Linked DNA regions of Sporocytophaga myxococcoides. The protein of the gene in region 1 binds, or shares a complex with, the protein of each later gene. Links are inferred from orthologs where the notes say so. Each region holds a gene or a part of one and is shown on either strand. Other genes may lie near its edges.

Region 1 (7,339 bases):
AACATTGGATGGGAAGTAGGATATATGTTTGAATCGGGATGAACCGGATTAAAGGATTAGTGGGATTTTGATTTTTAAACTCTATTTAATATTGAAGTCTAATTCTGTAAACTTATTTTAAAGTATGCAATAAAAATAATCCTGTTAATCTTTAAATCCGATTCATCCCGAAACAGTAATCTCAATTCTCCTTATTAATTTTACCCCAACACTGCAGAAATCTTTTGGAAATAGTAAAAACAGAAAATCTTTCTAAATCCTATGGAGCGTTTCAAGCTCTAAGTGATGTATCATTAGGGATAAAGGAAGGAAGCATCTATGGTATCCTTGGTCCAAACGGGGCAGGGAAGACGACCTTGCTGAGAATCCTTACTGGAATCTTAGGTCCTGATAAAGGACAGTATTTCTTTCAGAGTAATATATTTACTTCTGATTATCAGAAGAGAATAGGTTATCTTCCTGAAGAAAGAGGCCTGTACAAAAAGATGAAGGTAGAAGAGCAGCTCGTTTATTTTGCAAGGTTGAAGGGGGTTGCTGCTTCAGAAGCTAAGACAAGAACTACCTCTTTTCTTGAAGAAACAGGTCTTGCGGAGTGGAAGAATCATACTGTTGATGCACTCTCGAAAGGAATGCAGCAAAAAGTGCAATTCATTGCCAGCATTATTCATAATCCTGACCTGATCATACTAGATGAGCCGTTTTCTGGCTTCGATCCTGTAAATGCTGAATTACTTAAAAATTATATTTTCAGATTCAGAAAAGAAGGAAAGACCATCCTCCTTTCAACCCACCGAATGGAGAATGCAGAAGAGCTGTGTGATAAAATTGTGCTTATCAACAAAGGAAAAAATGTTCTTGAAGGAGAGGTGAAAAAGATCAAAGAAGGTGTGAAGAAGAACAGACTTATAATTGAAGGAGAAGGTATTTTGCCTGAAAATAAACTCTTGTATGAGGTGGTAGATTCGGAAACTTTCGCAGGGAACCAGTTTATTGCTACATTGATTCCGGCACCGGGTATTGTTCTCAATAAAATCATTGAAGTCTTAATGCCGCATATTAACTTTAAAAGCTTTAAAGAGGAATTGCCCTCATTGCATGAAATATTTATTGATAAGATAAAGGGAGAAAGTGATGAATAAGGTTTGGTTGATTCTCCAAAGGGAGTACATTACAAGAGTCAGAAAAAAAGCTTTTCTTATCCTTTCTTTTCTTGGACCATTGATTTTTCTTGTCCTGATGATTGTTCCCGCATGGCTTACAGTGCCACAGGCTAAGCAGAAGGAGGTGGTTGTTATAGACCAGCATCACATCTTAAAAGAACAACTTGAAGCCCCTTTTATTATTTTTTCTGATCAGGAGAAGCTAAATAAAAACAAAGCTTCCCATCTAATTATTCTTCCACCTGATACATCCGGAGCAATAAATGCAAATCTTATCAATGCTTCAAATATATCTTCAGAAGAAAGGCAGGGAATAGAACAGGCTTTAAAACTCGCTGTTGCCAAAACTAAACTCAATGCATCTTTGCCTGAAATAAATTTAACAGAGACTAGGCTTCTAGAAAAGAATGCTGGTGAAGCTGCAGCTTCGATAGCCTTATTTTCTGCAATTCTGGTATACTTTTTTATATTCTTGTATGGTGTCCAGGTGATGAAGAGTATTATTGAAGAAAAGGCCAACAGAATACTTGAAGTGGTCGTCTCTTCAGTAACACCCTTTCAGCTCATGGTTGGAAAGATACTGGGAGTGGCCCTGGTAAGCCTTACTCAGTTTTTAATATGGGTAATCACTACATTTACTTTATCCCGTTTGATTTTTGATAAATTCAAGCTCGAACGCTTTTCTGACGAGAACATCAGTCAGACTTTGACAACTAGTCACGACGCGGCTCAGGCAATGGAAGTTAATGAAATGCTTAACTTTGTAGGACAGATCAATTTTGGTTTGATCATTCCGGTATTTATTTTCTTTTTCCTTGTAGGATATCTTTTTTATAGTTCACTGTTTGCCGCTATCGGGGCAGCTTCTGATGCAGAGACGGATACCCAGCAATTTATGCTGCCGATAACATTGCCTCTGATTTTTTCATTTATCATGGCTCCAAGGATATTGGAAATGCCTGACAGCACACTGGCCCAAATTCTTTCCTATATACCTTTTACAAGTCCTGTAGTCATGATGTTGCGAATACCATTTGGCATCCCATTCTGGGAAATTGCATTATCAATGATTGTACTATTCTCTTTTTTCCTGCTGGCGACTTTGCTTGCCGCAAAAATATATAGAGTGGGAATTTTAATGTATGGGAAAAACGCCACCTGGAAGGAAGTGTTCAGATGGCTTTCCTATAAAGACTAACTTGACTTAAGGATTGAAAAAAAGTCTATCAAATCTTTGAAAGTTACAATCAATTGATTTAACAGGATTTTAAAGAGGTCAAAGATTAATTGGATTAATGAAGATAAACCCCGTATTCGTTTTCATCCAGAACCACATCAATCCTTTCTCTTAGTGTTGTAGCGAGTGAATAGCCAACATAGTCGGCTGCAATAGGAAATAATTGATGACTTCTGTCTACGATAACGGCAGTTTGCAATTTTTTTAATTCAATATTCAGAAAAGGTTTAAGCGCATAGGCTAAAGTACGACCTGTATTTAAAACATCATCTGCGAGGATAACAGTTTTGTTTTTAATCTGCTCAATATCAATATCGAGATGCACTTCACTTTGTACATTGGCTAATTTATCCAGCTGAATTTTAACAAGCATGACCTTTAAAGGGGAGATCCCCTCAATATCGTTTTTGAGAAGGTTGGCAAAAATGTATCCTTTTTCATCGATCCCCGCCAGCACAATTTCTTCTTCAGAAAAATTATTTTCATAGATTTCAAAAGATATCCTCTTGATTTTCTGTAGTATTTGTTGTTTGTCAAGGATTAAATTTTTCTCACCTGCCATATTATTTTCCGGTTTAAAATGGAACTTTTTAAAGATCCAATGCTTTTTAAATATAATAGAGGCAATTTAATGAAAAGGGTAATTTCTAAAAAATTAATCCTGAGTTTGGTTGATAAATTCTATTTTACTAAATTTGTTACCCTTTTACAATAGATAGTTAGCGATTATGAAAAAAGATATTCACCCGGATTACAGAGCAGTTGTTTTTCAAGATTCTTCTAGTGATTTTAAATTTCTTACAAAATCAACTATAAAGACTTCAGAAACAATTAAATGGGAAGATGGAAATACCTATCCTCTCGTTAAAGTTGAGGTTAGCTCAGCTTCTCACCCATTCTACACTGGCAAGAAAATATTTGTTGATGCTGCAGGTAGAGTTGAGAAATTCAAGAAAAAATACCAGAAGTAAAAAAACATTCTGAATAAAGTTTTCTTTAATAAGTATAAAAGTCTTCATGATTCCATGAAGACTTTTTTATTTTTGTAATATGAATTTCATTTTATTCGACGAACCTTCAATAAGGCAGGGGCTTCTTCCTTTTACCTTTACCAGGCCTGTTGCTGAGGTAAGGATAGGTATATTAACCATAACGGAAAAATGGAAGTTAAGATCCGGATTGGATGTATCTTACATTACAGAAGAATATCTAAGTGATCGTTTCATTCTAAATCCTGGAAAGGAAAATGTATTTATTAACGGAGGAGTTTGTCCCACAGATGAACTTGTAGCTGCGATAAAAAGTCTCAAGGACGGGGAAGTTATTGTTAAGGATGGTGTTATCATTGCCTATAAAAAGGTAGCAGAAGGGAAACAGATTGAGTTTAAAGGTGCTTTAATCATCATAAAAAGACCCTGGGATATTTTTTTGAATAACGGTAAAGAAATAACAGAAGATTTCGATCTGATAACCAAAGGAAGAATCTCTGCTCCATTCTCAGATCCATATACCAGGATTTACAATCAGGATAAAGTATTTATAGAAGAGGGGGTATCAATAAAAGCTGCTATCCTAAATGCCGAAAATGGCCCCATCTATCTGGGAAAGAACTCTGAAATCATGGAAGGTGCAATTATTCGTGGACCTTTCGCTCTTGGCGAAGGGGCATCTGTAAGTATGGGAGCAAAATTCAGAGGAGATACAACTGTCGGTCCTTATTCTAAAATAGGTGGTGAAGTAAGTAATTCTGTAATATTCGGATATACCAACAAAGCTCATGATGGTTTTCTTGGTAATTCTGTAATCGGAGAATGGTGTAATTTGGGTGCAGATACAAATACTTCAAATCTTAAAAACACTTATTCAGAAGTTCAGGTATATAGCTATAAGGAGCAAGACTTTGTAAATACCGGAAAAATGTTTTGTGGTCTGTTGATGGCAGACCACTCTAAATGCGGAATCAATACTATGTTCAATACTGGCACTGTTGTGGGAGTAAATGCAAACATTTTCGGTGAAGGTTATCCTGCTAAATTTGTGCCTTCATTTGCCTGGGGAGGAGATAAAAATTATTCCAGATATAACTTTGAGAAAGTAATCCAGGTAGCCGAAAGGGTTATGGCACGGAGAAATATACAGCTATCCAAGGAAGAGATTAATATTCTGAAATACGTGTTTGAAATTGAAGATCAGCAGGTGAGAAATTTCTAATTTCTGCTTAACAATTTTATAACGTATTCCCTTATTAAGGCTACCTAAAAATTCATAACTAGTACTTAAATTTAATAATTGTGTTATTTTCTCAGATTAAGGGTCTTGAAGAAACTAAGGCCAGCCTTATTGCTTCTGTAAAAAACAGACATGTTGCACATGCTCAGCTTTTTGCCGGACCAGAAGGAAGCGGCAGCCTTGCAATGGCACTAGCTTATGCGACTTATATCAACTGCGAGGAGAAAGGTGAAACAGATTCTTGTGGCACTTGTGCTTCCTGTAATAAATTCAATAAGCTTATCCACCCGGATCTGCATTTTGTGTTTCCAGTGAGCACCACAAAAAGTGTTTCGAAAGACGCATCAAGTGCATTGTTCATGAAAGAGTGGAGGAATTTCATTGCAGAAAATCCTTATGGAGGACTTATAGAATGGGGGAACTTTATAGGAGCAGAAAATAAACAACTGAATATATCAGTAGACGAAAGCAGAAATATAATAAAGACAGTGACCATGAAATCTTTCGAGGCAGAATATAAAATAATGGTCATCTGGCTTCCGGAACAAATGAATTCGTCTTCAGCCAATGCTATTCTTAAAGTCCTTGAAGAACCTCCGGTAAAAACAATATTTCTGCTTGTTACTCAGAACCCTGACAAGATCATAACAACGGTACTTTCCCGTACTCAAAGAGTGAAGATAAGACCTTTCACGGATGAAGAAGTAACTAAATTCTTAATGGAGGATAAGCATCTTGATGAAAAAAAAGCAAGACAAGTTGCTTATCTGGCAGATGGGAATCTGAATGAGGGATTAAGGTTGCTGCAGCAGGCAGAAGAAGACAACCATCAAATGTTCAGAGAATGGATGAGGCTTTGTTATAAAAAGGTCAATATCCTGGAACTTGTAGACTGGTCAGAAGCCTTCCAGAAACTTGGAAGAGAAGGTCAGAAAAATCTTTTCCAATATGGATTGAATATTCTTAGAGAAACCCTTATCTGTCGCCTCAATAGCAAAGAGCTTTTAAGACTTAATGAAGAAGATCTGAAGTTTGTAGATGGCTTTTCAAAAGCTTTAAACGAAGTTAAAATAGAAAATATTAGTAAGAGCCTGAATGAGGCATATTATCATATAGAGAGAAACGCTAATGCAAAAATTGTATTTCTTGATCTCTCTCTGCAAATATCCGGGATGATGAAGTCTTGACAGGACTGCTCATGAAAAAAGAGAAGCTAACTATAGGCCGCAGTGATATTATAGATCTTCCGGATCTTAAAATATTCAAGGTAAAAGCAAAAATTGATACCGGTGCTTATAGTTGTTCCATCCATTGCAATAATCCGAAGGTTACTGGCAATGTAAAGAAAAAACTGAGCTTCACCTTACCTTATTTTAATGGTAAGGAAAAGGAAAAAATTGTTTTTCAAACGAATAATTTTTCGGAAAGAATAGTGAAAAGTTCATTCGGGCAAATTGAAAAGCGTTTTGTGATAAAGACGAAAGTCCTCATTTTTAACAAACTTATTGAAACAGAGTTTACCCTTTCAGACAGATCTAACATGAAACATCCCATATTACTGGGAAGAAAATTTTTGAAAAATGGTTTCCTGGTAGATGTTTCCAAATTCAATTTATCCTACAAACAAAAGAAAAGCTTAAATAAGTAAGATGATGCGTATTGCGATTCTTTCAAGAAATGCAAGCCTTTATTCCACAAAAAGACTTGTGGAGGCTGCTAAAGAGCGTGGTCACGATGTTAGGGTTCTGGATCATTTAAAATGTTATGTCGGGATAGAGGCAGGAAATCCAACGCTTTATTATAATAAAGAAAAGATAACTGATTATGATGCTGTAATTCCGAGAATAGGGGCTTCCGTTACATTTTATGGTGCTGCAATAGTGCGCCAGTTTGAAATGATGAACGTGTTCAGCTCAACGAAATCCCAGGCTATCACCAGATCAAGAGATAAGCTTAGAACACTTCAGGTTTTGAGCGAAGCTGGTATTGGAGTTCCGAAGACAGCATTTGCAAGCCAGTCAAAAGATGTAGATAACCTTATAAGCCATGTAGGTGGTGCGCCGGTAATTATTAAATTATTGGAAGGTACCCAGGGGATAGGGGTTGTACTTGCAGAATCTAAAAAAGCCGCTAAATCAGTAATTGAAGCATTTTATGGGCTCAAAGCTGATATCCTCATTCAGGAATTTATAAAAGAAGCCAACGGCTCTGATATACGCGCATTTGTGGTAGACAATGAAGTAGTGGGGGCTATGAAAAGGCAAGGTAAAGAAGGCGAATTCCGCTCTAACCTCCATCGTGGAGGGGAAGGCGAAATGATTGAACTTACACATGAAGAAAGGGACGCTGCATTATGTGCGTCAAAAGCCTTGGGCTTATCTATTTCCGGGGTGGATATGTTACGAAGCTCCAGAGGCCCTTTAATCATTGAAGTCAATTCTTCGCCGGGGTTGCAGGGAATTGAAACTGTAACTCAGATAGATGTGGCAGGCAAAATCATTGATTTTGTAGAACGCAATAAAAAGAAAAAGGCAGAACGGGATTTGATTGGAGTTTAGCCTAAAAATTTCTAAGTTGCTTCTTAGAACGCTTGATTATATTGATGGAGAGTAAAATCAGAATTGGAACCAGAGCCAGCAAACTGGCAATGTGGCAAACAGAATATGTCGCCGGAGTTTTGAATAACGCCGGGTATGAAACAGAGATTTTAAAG
Region 2 (7,128 bases), 300 kb from region 1 along the record:
GCAAAAACCGAAGTTAAAAAAGCTACCAAAAAATCCGAAAAGTAATAAACATGGGACAGAAAGTAAATCCTACTGGTTTTAGATTAGGAATCGTAAAAGGATGGGATTCTAATTGGTATGGAGGTAAAACCTTCTCTGATAAGTTAGTTGAAGACGAAAAAATCAGAAAGTATGTTTTTGCCAGAATTCCAAAAGGTGGTATTGCTAAAATCATCATAGAAAGAACTCTAAAAAGAATTACACTTACTATAAATACAGCTCGTCCAGGTGTTGTTATCGGTAAAGGTGGAGCTGAAGTTGATAAGATCAAGGAAGAGTTAAAGAAAGTTACAGGTAAAGATGTTCAAATTAATATCTTTGAAATTAAGAGACCTGAGCTTGATGCTAAACTTGTTGGAGAATCGATAGCTCAGCAATTGCAAGCTAGAATTTCTTACAGAAGAGCTATGAAGCAAGCAATTGCTTCAACAATGAGAGTTGGTGCTCAAGGTATTAAAATTAAATTAGGTGGACGTTTAGGTGGTGCTGAGATGGCTCGTAATGAGCAATATAAGGAAGGAAGAATACCACTACATACATTAAGAGCTGATATTGACTATGCTGTCTCTGAAGCCTTGACAGTTTATGGAAAAATCGGTATCAAGGTATGGATTTTCAAAGGTGAAGTTTTTGGAAAAAGGGATTTGTCTCCTAATGTAGGTCTTGCAAGTGCATCTGCAAATGTTCCTGCTGAAGGTAATGCACCACAAAATAGAGGTGGAAAGAAAAAGTCCGAAGGTGGACCAAAAAGAAAAAGAAAATAACAAGAGGTTTTTACTGCAATAGTAAAGAGTTGGTTAGGCAACTGTAAAAGTTTAAAAGAATGTTACAGCCAAAAAGAACAAAATTTAGGAAGCAACAAAAGGGTAGAAACAGAGGGATTGCGACAAGAGGTTTTAGTATAGAATTTGGATCTTTCGCTATCAAGGCTCTGGAGCCTGGTATGATAACCAGCCGTCAGTTAGAGGCTGCTCGTATTGCTATGACTAGAGCAATGAAAAGAGAAGGACAAGTTTGGATAAGAATTTTTCCAGATAAGCCAATAACTAAGAAGCCTGCTGAGGTTCGTATGGGTAAAGGTAAAGGAGCTCCTGAATATTGGGTGGCTGTGATTAAGCCAGGAACTATTCTTTTCGAATCAACAGGTATTTCGAAAGAAACTGCAATGGAATCTCTGAGACTTGCAGCCCAAAAATTACCAGTAAAAACTAAATTTGTTGTTCGTCCAGATTACGAAGGTTAATTCAATGAAAACTTCTGATATAAAATCTCTAAACGCTGCTGATTTAAAGAGTAGAATCTCTGCAGAGCAAGAGGCTCTTGCAAAATTAAAATTTGCACATGCTATTTCTCCAATTGAAAATCCTATGAAGATTAGGGAGGCAAAAAAAGTAATAGCTCGTCTTCAGACAGCTTTGAGTGAAAAGGTTAAATCCAAATCCTAATCTTTAGATTATTATGGAGCAAAGAAATTTTAGAAAAGAGAGAGTTGGTAAAGTCGTTAGTAATAAAATGACAAAATCAATTACAGTAGCTGTAGAAAGAAAAGTTAAGCATGCTAAATATGGTAAGTTTCTAAACAAGACTACTAAATTTATGGCTCATGACGAAAAAAATGAATGTGGTATCGGTGATACTGTAAAGATCATGGAAACTCGTCCGCTGAGCAAATTAAAAAGATGGAGATTAGTTGAAATTATTGAAAAGGCGAAATAACCATGATACAGCAGGAATCAAGATTAAATGTAGCTGATAATAGCGGAGCTAAAGAGGTTTTAGTTATTAGAGTTTTGGGTGGAACAAAAAAGAAATATGCTTCCATCGGCGATAAAGTAGTAGTAACTGTTAAACATGCTCTTTCGTCTAGCAACTTAAAAAAAGGAACAGTTTCTAAAGCTGTTATAGTTAGGACAAAAAAAGAGGTTAGGAGAGTAGATGGTTCTTACATAAGATTCTCTGATAATGCTGTTGTTTTACTAAACAACAATGATGAACCTAGAGGAACTCGTATCTTCGGACCAGTCGCTAGAGAATTAAGAGAGAAACAGTTTATGAAGATTGTATCACTTGCTCCTGAAGTATTATAATATTATGGCAACTACAAATAAAAAATTACATATAAAAGCAGGTGATACTGTAAAAGTTATTGCCGGCGATTTTCGTGGTAAGACAGGAACAATTAAAAGTGTTGATGTTACTGGTAACAAGGCTATTGTTGAAGGCCTTAATATGGTAACAAAGCATACAAAGCCTACGGCTACGAATCCAAATGGTGGTATTGTAAAAAAAGAGGCGCCTATTCATGCTAGTAACTTAATGGTAGTGGATTCAAAGGGGACAGCTTCAAGAATAGGAAGAAAGTTAGATTCAAAAGGTAAGCTTCAGAGATACTCAAAGAAAACTGGAGACATAATAAAGTAAGGATATGGCTATTCCAAGACTAAAGGATAAATACAATAAAGAAATTGTTGCTCAATTAAAAAGCAAATTTCAGTATAAATCTCAGATGCAGGTTCCAAAATTAACAAAGATTGTTGTTAATAAAGGTATGGGAGCCGCTGTTTCAGATAAAAAGATTGTTGATGTTGGAGTTGAAGAGTTGACAATAATTACTGGTCAAAAGGCATTAGCAACAAAATCGAAAAAGGCTATCTCAAATTTTAAGCTTAGAGAAAATATGCCAATTGGCGCAAAAGTAACTTTGCGTGGAGATAGAATGTACGAATTTATGGATAGATTAATGTCAATTGCATTACCAAGGGTTCGTGACTTTAGAGGGATAAGCGATAAAGGTTTTGACGGTAAAGGCAATTACACTTTGGGAGTAAAAGAGCAAATAATATTCCCTGAGATTAGTATCGATAAAGTAAGTAAAATTTCTGGTATGGATATTACTTTTGTTACTACAGCAAATACAGACGAAGAAAGTCTGGAGTTATTAAAATCATTCGGTCTACCTTTCGCAGGACAGAAAAAATAATTGAAATGGCAAAAGAATCAGTAAAAGCTAGAGAGAGAAAAAGAATCAAACTCGTAGCTAAATACGCTAAAAAAAGAGAAGAGCTTAAAGCTAACGGTGATTTCTTAGGTCTGGATAAATTACCGAGAAATTCCTCAAAGGTGAGATTACACAATAGGTGTAAATTAACAGGGAGACCAAGAGGTTATATGAGGAAGTTTGGGATCTCCAGAGTTACATTTAGAGAAATGGCCTCTGCAGGAAAAATTCCTGGTGTAACGAAAGCAAGTTGGTAATTTTTTAATAAAGATTTTCTTTTTCAAAAAATCTTCTTAAATTTGCAGCCCTGATTCGGGGCTTTTAATTTTAATATATAAAGAAAAGTTTAAAATGGATCCTATCGCAGATTATTTAACAAGATTGAGAAACGCTATTAAGGCGAATCATAGGATAGTTGAGGTTCCTGCTTCAAATATAAAGAAAGAAATAACCAAGGTTCTTTTTGATAAGGGTTATATTCAGAATTATAAATTTGAAGAAGATGATAAACAAGGGAAAATAAAAATTGCCTTGAAATATAATCCTCTAACTAAACAATCTGCAATTGTTAAAATAGAGAGAATAAGTTCTCCAGGATTAAGAAAGTATTCTAAATCAGCTACTTTGCCTAGAGTTTTAAATGGCTTGGGTATTGCAATTTTGTCTACTTCCAAAGGTGTTATTACTGACAAGGAAGCTAGAGAATTAAATATTGGTGGTGAAGTACTTTGTTATATTTATTAATATTATAAAAAAATAATATGTCAAGGATTGGAAAAAAGCCAATTGCAATACCTGCTAAGGTTGAAGTAAAGGTTGGTTCTGGAAATTTGGTAGAGATTAAGGGCCCTAAAGGGACTTTGGTTCAAGCTGTTGACTTAGATATTAAGGTAACTGTTGAAGGATCCAACTTGAATGTAGAAAGACCTACAGATCAAAAGAGACATAAGGCTTTACATGGATTGTATAGATCATTGCTTAGTAACATGGTGGTTGGAGTTAGTGAAGGTTATAAAATTGATCTCGAATTGGTCGGGGTTGGTTATAAGGCTGCTTCTACTGGTTCCGTGCTAGAACTAAGTTTAGGATATTCACACAATATATTTGTGGCATTGCCTAATGAAGTTGCTGTAAAAACTTTAACTGAAAAAGGTAAAAACCCAATTGTAACTTTGGAATCAATTGATAAACAGTTGATTGGACAAGTGGCTGCAAAAATTCGTTCTCTGAGAAAGGTTGAACCATACAAAGGTAAGGGTATCAGATTTGTTAACGAAGTTGTTAGACGTAAAGCTGGTAAAACTGCTGCTAAATAATAAATTGATTTAAGATGGCTACTAAAAAAGATTTAAGAAGACTGAGGATAAAGAGAAGTATCAGAAAGAAAATTTCTGGTACAGGAGTTAAGCCAAGACTCTCAGTTTTTAGAAGCAATACAAGTATATATGCTCAAATTATAGATGATATAGCAGGAAAAACAATTATCAGTGCATCTTCTGTAGAGCTAAAATCCCAAAAAGGAACTAAATCTGAACTTTCTAAAAGTGTCGGTTTAAAGATTGCTGAAAAAGCAAAGAGTAATGGTATTTCAGAAGTAGTATTTGATAGAGGTGGATATCTTTATCATGGTAGAGTTAAAGCTTTAGCTGAAGGAGCTAGAGAAGGAGGCCTTAAATTCTAATCGATATGTCTCAGGTAAATATTAGATCAGTAAAAGCTAGCGAAATTGACCTTAAAGAAAAGGTAGTAGCTATTCAAAGAGTTGCAAAAGTTGTAAAGGGAGGTCGTAGATTTAGTTTCTCTGCAATTGTTGTAGTAGGAGATGGTCATGGTGTAGTTGGTTACGGCTTAGGTAAAGCTAATGAGGTAACAGATGCTATCACAAAAGGTATAGATGATGCAAAGAAGAACCTTATTAAGGTTCCGGTTTTGAAGGGTACCGTACCTCATCCGATTCATGGAAAATATAGTGGAGGATTTGTATTCTTAAAACCTGCAGCTCCTGGTACTGGAGTAATTGCAGGTGGTGCAATGAGAGCTGTACTTGAAAGTGCTGGCGTTAAAGATGTCTTAGCTAAGTCAAAGGGGTCTTCTAATCCTCACAACGTTGTTAAAGCTACTTTTGATGCTCTACTAAGAATGAGAGCTCCACACGTTATTGCTCAACAAAGAGGTGTTACATTGGCAAAAGTATTTACCGGAAAGTAAAATGGCTAAGATTAAAATAACTCAAGTTAGAAGTACTATTGATCGTCCAATCGATCAGAAGCTTACAATTAAAGCTTTAGGACTTGGTAAAATTAATAAAAGTGTTGAGGTAGAAGCAACTCCTCAAATACAAGGAATGGTTAAGAAAGTAAATCACTTGGTAACTGTTAGCAAAATCTAATTATGAACTTAAGTAATTTGACTCCTGCAAAAGGGTCTGTTAAAAATAGAAAGAGAATTGGTAGAGGTACCGGATCAGGACGTGGCGGAACTTCAACAAGAGGTCACAAAGGAGCAAAGTCAAGATCAGGATATTCTAAAAAATCAGGTTTTGAAGGTGGTCAAATGCCTCTTCAAAGAAGAGTTCCAAAATTTGGATTTAATAATCCTGACAAAGTAATATTCAAGCCCATTAATTTAGATATAATAAATAATCTTGCAACTGAAAAGAAGTTATCATTGGTAGATGATAAAGTTCTTTTAGAGAACGGATTAGTTGCTAAATCTGATAAAATTAAAGTTTTGGGAAGAGGAGAGCTAAAAGCGAAATTAGAGATCAAAGCCCATTCTTTTTCTGAATCAGCTGTTAAAGCAATTGAAAATGCAGGTGGTAAAGCAATAAAAATTGCATAATGAAAAAGTTTATCCAAACCATTAAGAATATATTTTCAATAGAAGACCTAAGAATCAGGATACTGAACACTATAGGTTTTCTTTTGATTTTTCGTCTGGGATCTTATGTTGTACTTCCTGGTGTTGATCCAGCTTCAATAGAACAGGGTTCTAATAAAGACAACATTTTAGGATTGTTGGATACCTTGGTTGGAGGTGCATTCAGCAATGTTTCTATTTTTGGTTTGGGTATCATGCCTTATATTTCAGCAAGTATAGTTTTGCAACTATTAACCTTCGCTGTTCCTTATTTTCAAAAACTTCAAAAAGAAGGAGAATCTGGTAGAAAAAAGATCAATCAGATTACAAGGGTACTTACAATATTTATAACCTTAGCTCAATCGGTTGGATATTTGGCAGCTACGGTAAACCAGGAAATGTTATTTCCAGGTGTTGACAGAGCTTTCTTTACAATTAGCGCTATGTTAATTCTGACAGCAGGTACGATGTTTTGTATGTGGCTGGGTGAGAAAATTACAGATAAGGGTATTGGAAATGGAATCTCTATGCTTATAATGGTAGGGATTATCTCAAGATTCCCTCAAGCTATTGTAGTTGAAGGAGCAGCAAAAGGAATGAAGGGAGCTTTACCATTTATAATTGAGTTAGGGGTATTATTCTTTATTGTTATGGGAGTGGTGATGTTAACACAAGCCACAAGAAAAATACCTGTACAGTATGCAAAACAAGTAATTGGTAATAAGGTATATGGCGGTCAAAGGCAATATATTCCTTTAAAGGTAATTGCTGCAGGAGTTATGCCAATTATCTTTGCTCAGTCAATAATGTTTTTGCCAGCAATGGTTGCTTCTATGTTTTCTGATACTAGTGATTTTGCAGGATCGATAGGTGCAACATTTTCAGATTTCACTAGCTGGCAATATAATTTAACATTCGCTGTATTAATTATCCTGTTTACCTTCTTCTATACAGCCCTATCTGTTAATCCAAATCAGATTGCAGATGATATGAAAAGAAATGGTGGTTTTATCCCTGGTATAAAACCTGGAAAACAAACTTCAGACTACATTGATGATGTTTTGTCTCGAATCACTCTTCCTGGTGCTGTTTTCCTGGCGGCTTTAGCTATACTACCAGCAATTGCACATGTTGCTGGAGTAACCAGAGATTTTTCGTACTTCTTCGGTGGTACTTCTCTTTTAATAATGGTTGGTGTAGTATTGGATACACTTCAACAAATAGAAAGTTAC

The links. The genes of interacting proteins can lie anywhere in the genome.
Region 2: MYP_RS05095 (region 1) and rplF share a complex: the UniProt entries of both Escherichia coli proteins name them as parts of the 50S ribosomal subunit. The link is inferred for Sporocytophaga myxococcoides from one-to-one orthologs.

Annotation. Positions count from the first base shown.
Region 1 is NZ_BBLT01000002.1:188,060-195,398, forward strand. Bases 1,749-4,746 are described here. They hold MYP_RS05095 (type B 50S ribosomal protein L31), read left to right. Parts: upstream 1,749-3,125; coding sequence 3,126-3,368; downstream 3,369-4,746. Other genes in these bases: MYP_RS05085 (ABC transporter permease), read left to right, coding at 1,749-2,358; MYP_RS05090 (phosphoribosyltransferase family protein), read right to left, coding at 2,453-2,959; MYP_RS05100 (GlmU family protein), read left to right, coding at 3,448-4,608; MYP_RS05105 (DNA polymerase III subunit), read left to right, coding at 4,689-4,746. Also shown: MYP_RS05075 (DUF72 domain-containing protein), read left to right, coding at 1-19; MYP_RS05080 (ABC transporter ATP-binding protein), read left to right, coding at 225-1,139; more of MYP_RS05085, read left to right, coding at 1,132-1,748; more of MYP_RS05105, read left to right, coding at 4,747-5,813; MYP_RS05110 (ATP-dependent zinc protease family protein), read left to right, coding at 5,825-6,274; rimK (30S ribosomal protein S6--L-glutamate ligase), read left to right, coding at 6,279-7,184; hemC (hydroxymethylbilane synthase), read left to right, coding at 7,229-7,339.
Region 2 is NZ_BBLT01000002.1:489,378-496,505, forward strand. What follows is about bases 2,789-5,575. They hold rplF (50S ribosomal protein L6), read left to right. Parts: upstream 2,789-3,798; coding sequence 3,799-4,353; downstream 4,354-5,575. Other genes in these bases: rplE (50S ribosomal protein L5), read left to right, coding at 2,789-3,019; rpsN (30S ribosomal protein S14), read left to right, coding at 3,025-3,294; rpsH (30S ribosomal protein S8), read left to right, coding at 3,389-3,781; rplR (50S ribosomal protein L18), read left to right, coding at 4,368-4,718; rpsE (30S ribosomal protein S5), read left to right, coding at 4,724-5,245. Outside these bases: rplV (50S ribosomal protein L22), read left to right, coding at 1-45; rpsC (30S ribosomal protein S3), read left to right, coding at 51-803; rplP (50S ribosomal protein L16), read left to right, coding at 863-1,282; rpmC (50S ribosomal protein L29), read left to right, coding at 1,287-1,484; rpsQ (30S ribosomal protein S17), read left to right, coding at 1,498-1,755; rplN (50S ribosomal protein L14), read left to right, coding at 1,758-2,126; rplX (50S ribosomal protein L24), read left to right, coding at 2,131-2,460; more of rplE, read left to right, coding at 2,465-2,788; more of rplO, read left to right, coding at 5,576-5,878; preprotein translocase subunit SecY, read left to right, coding at 5,878-7,128. UniProt on the Escherichia coli protein: This protein binds directly to at least 2 domains of the 23S ribosomal RNA, thus is important in its secondary structure.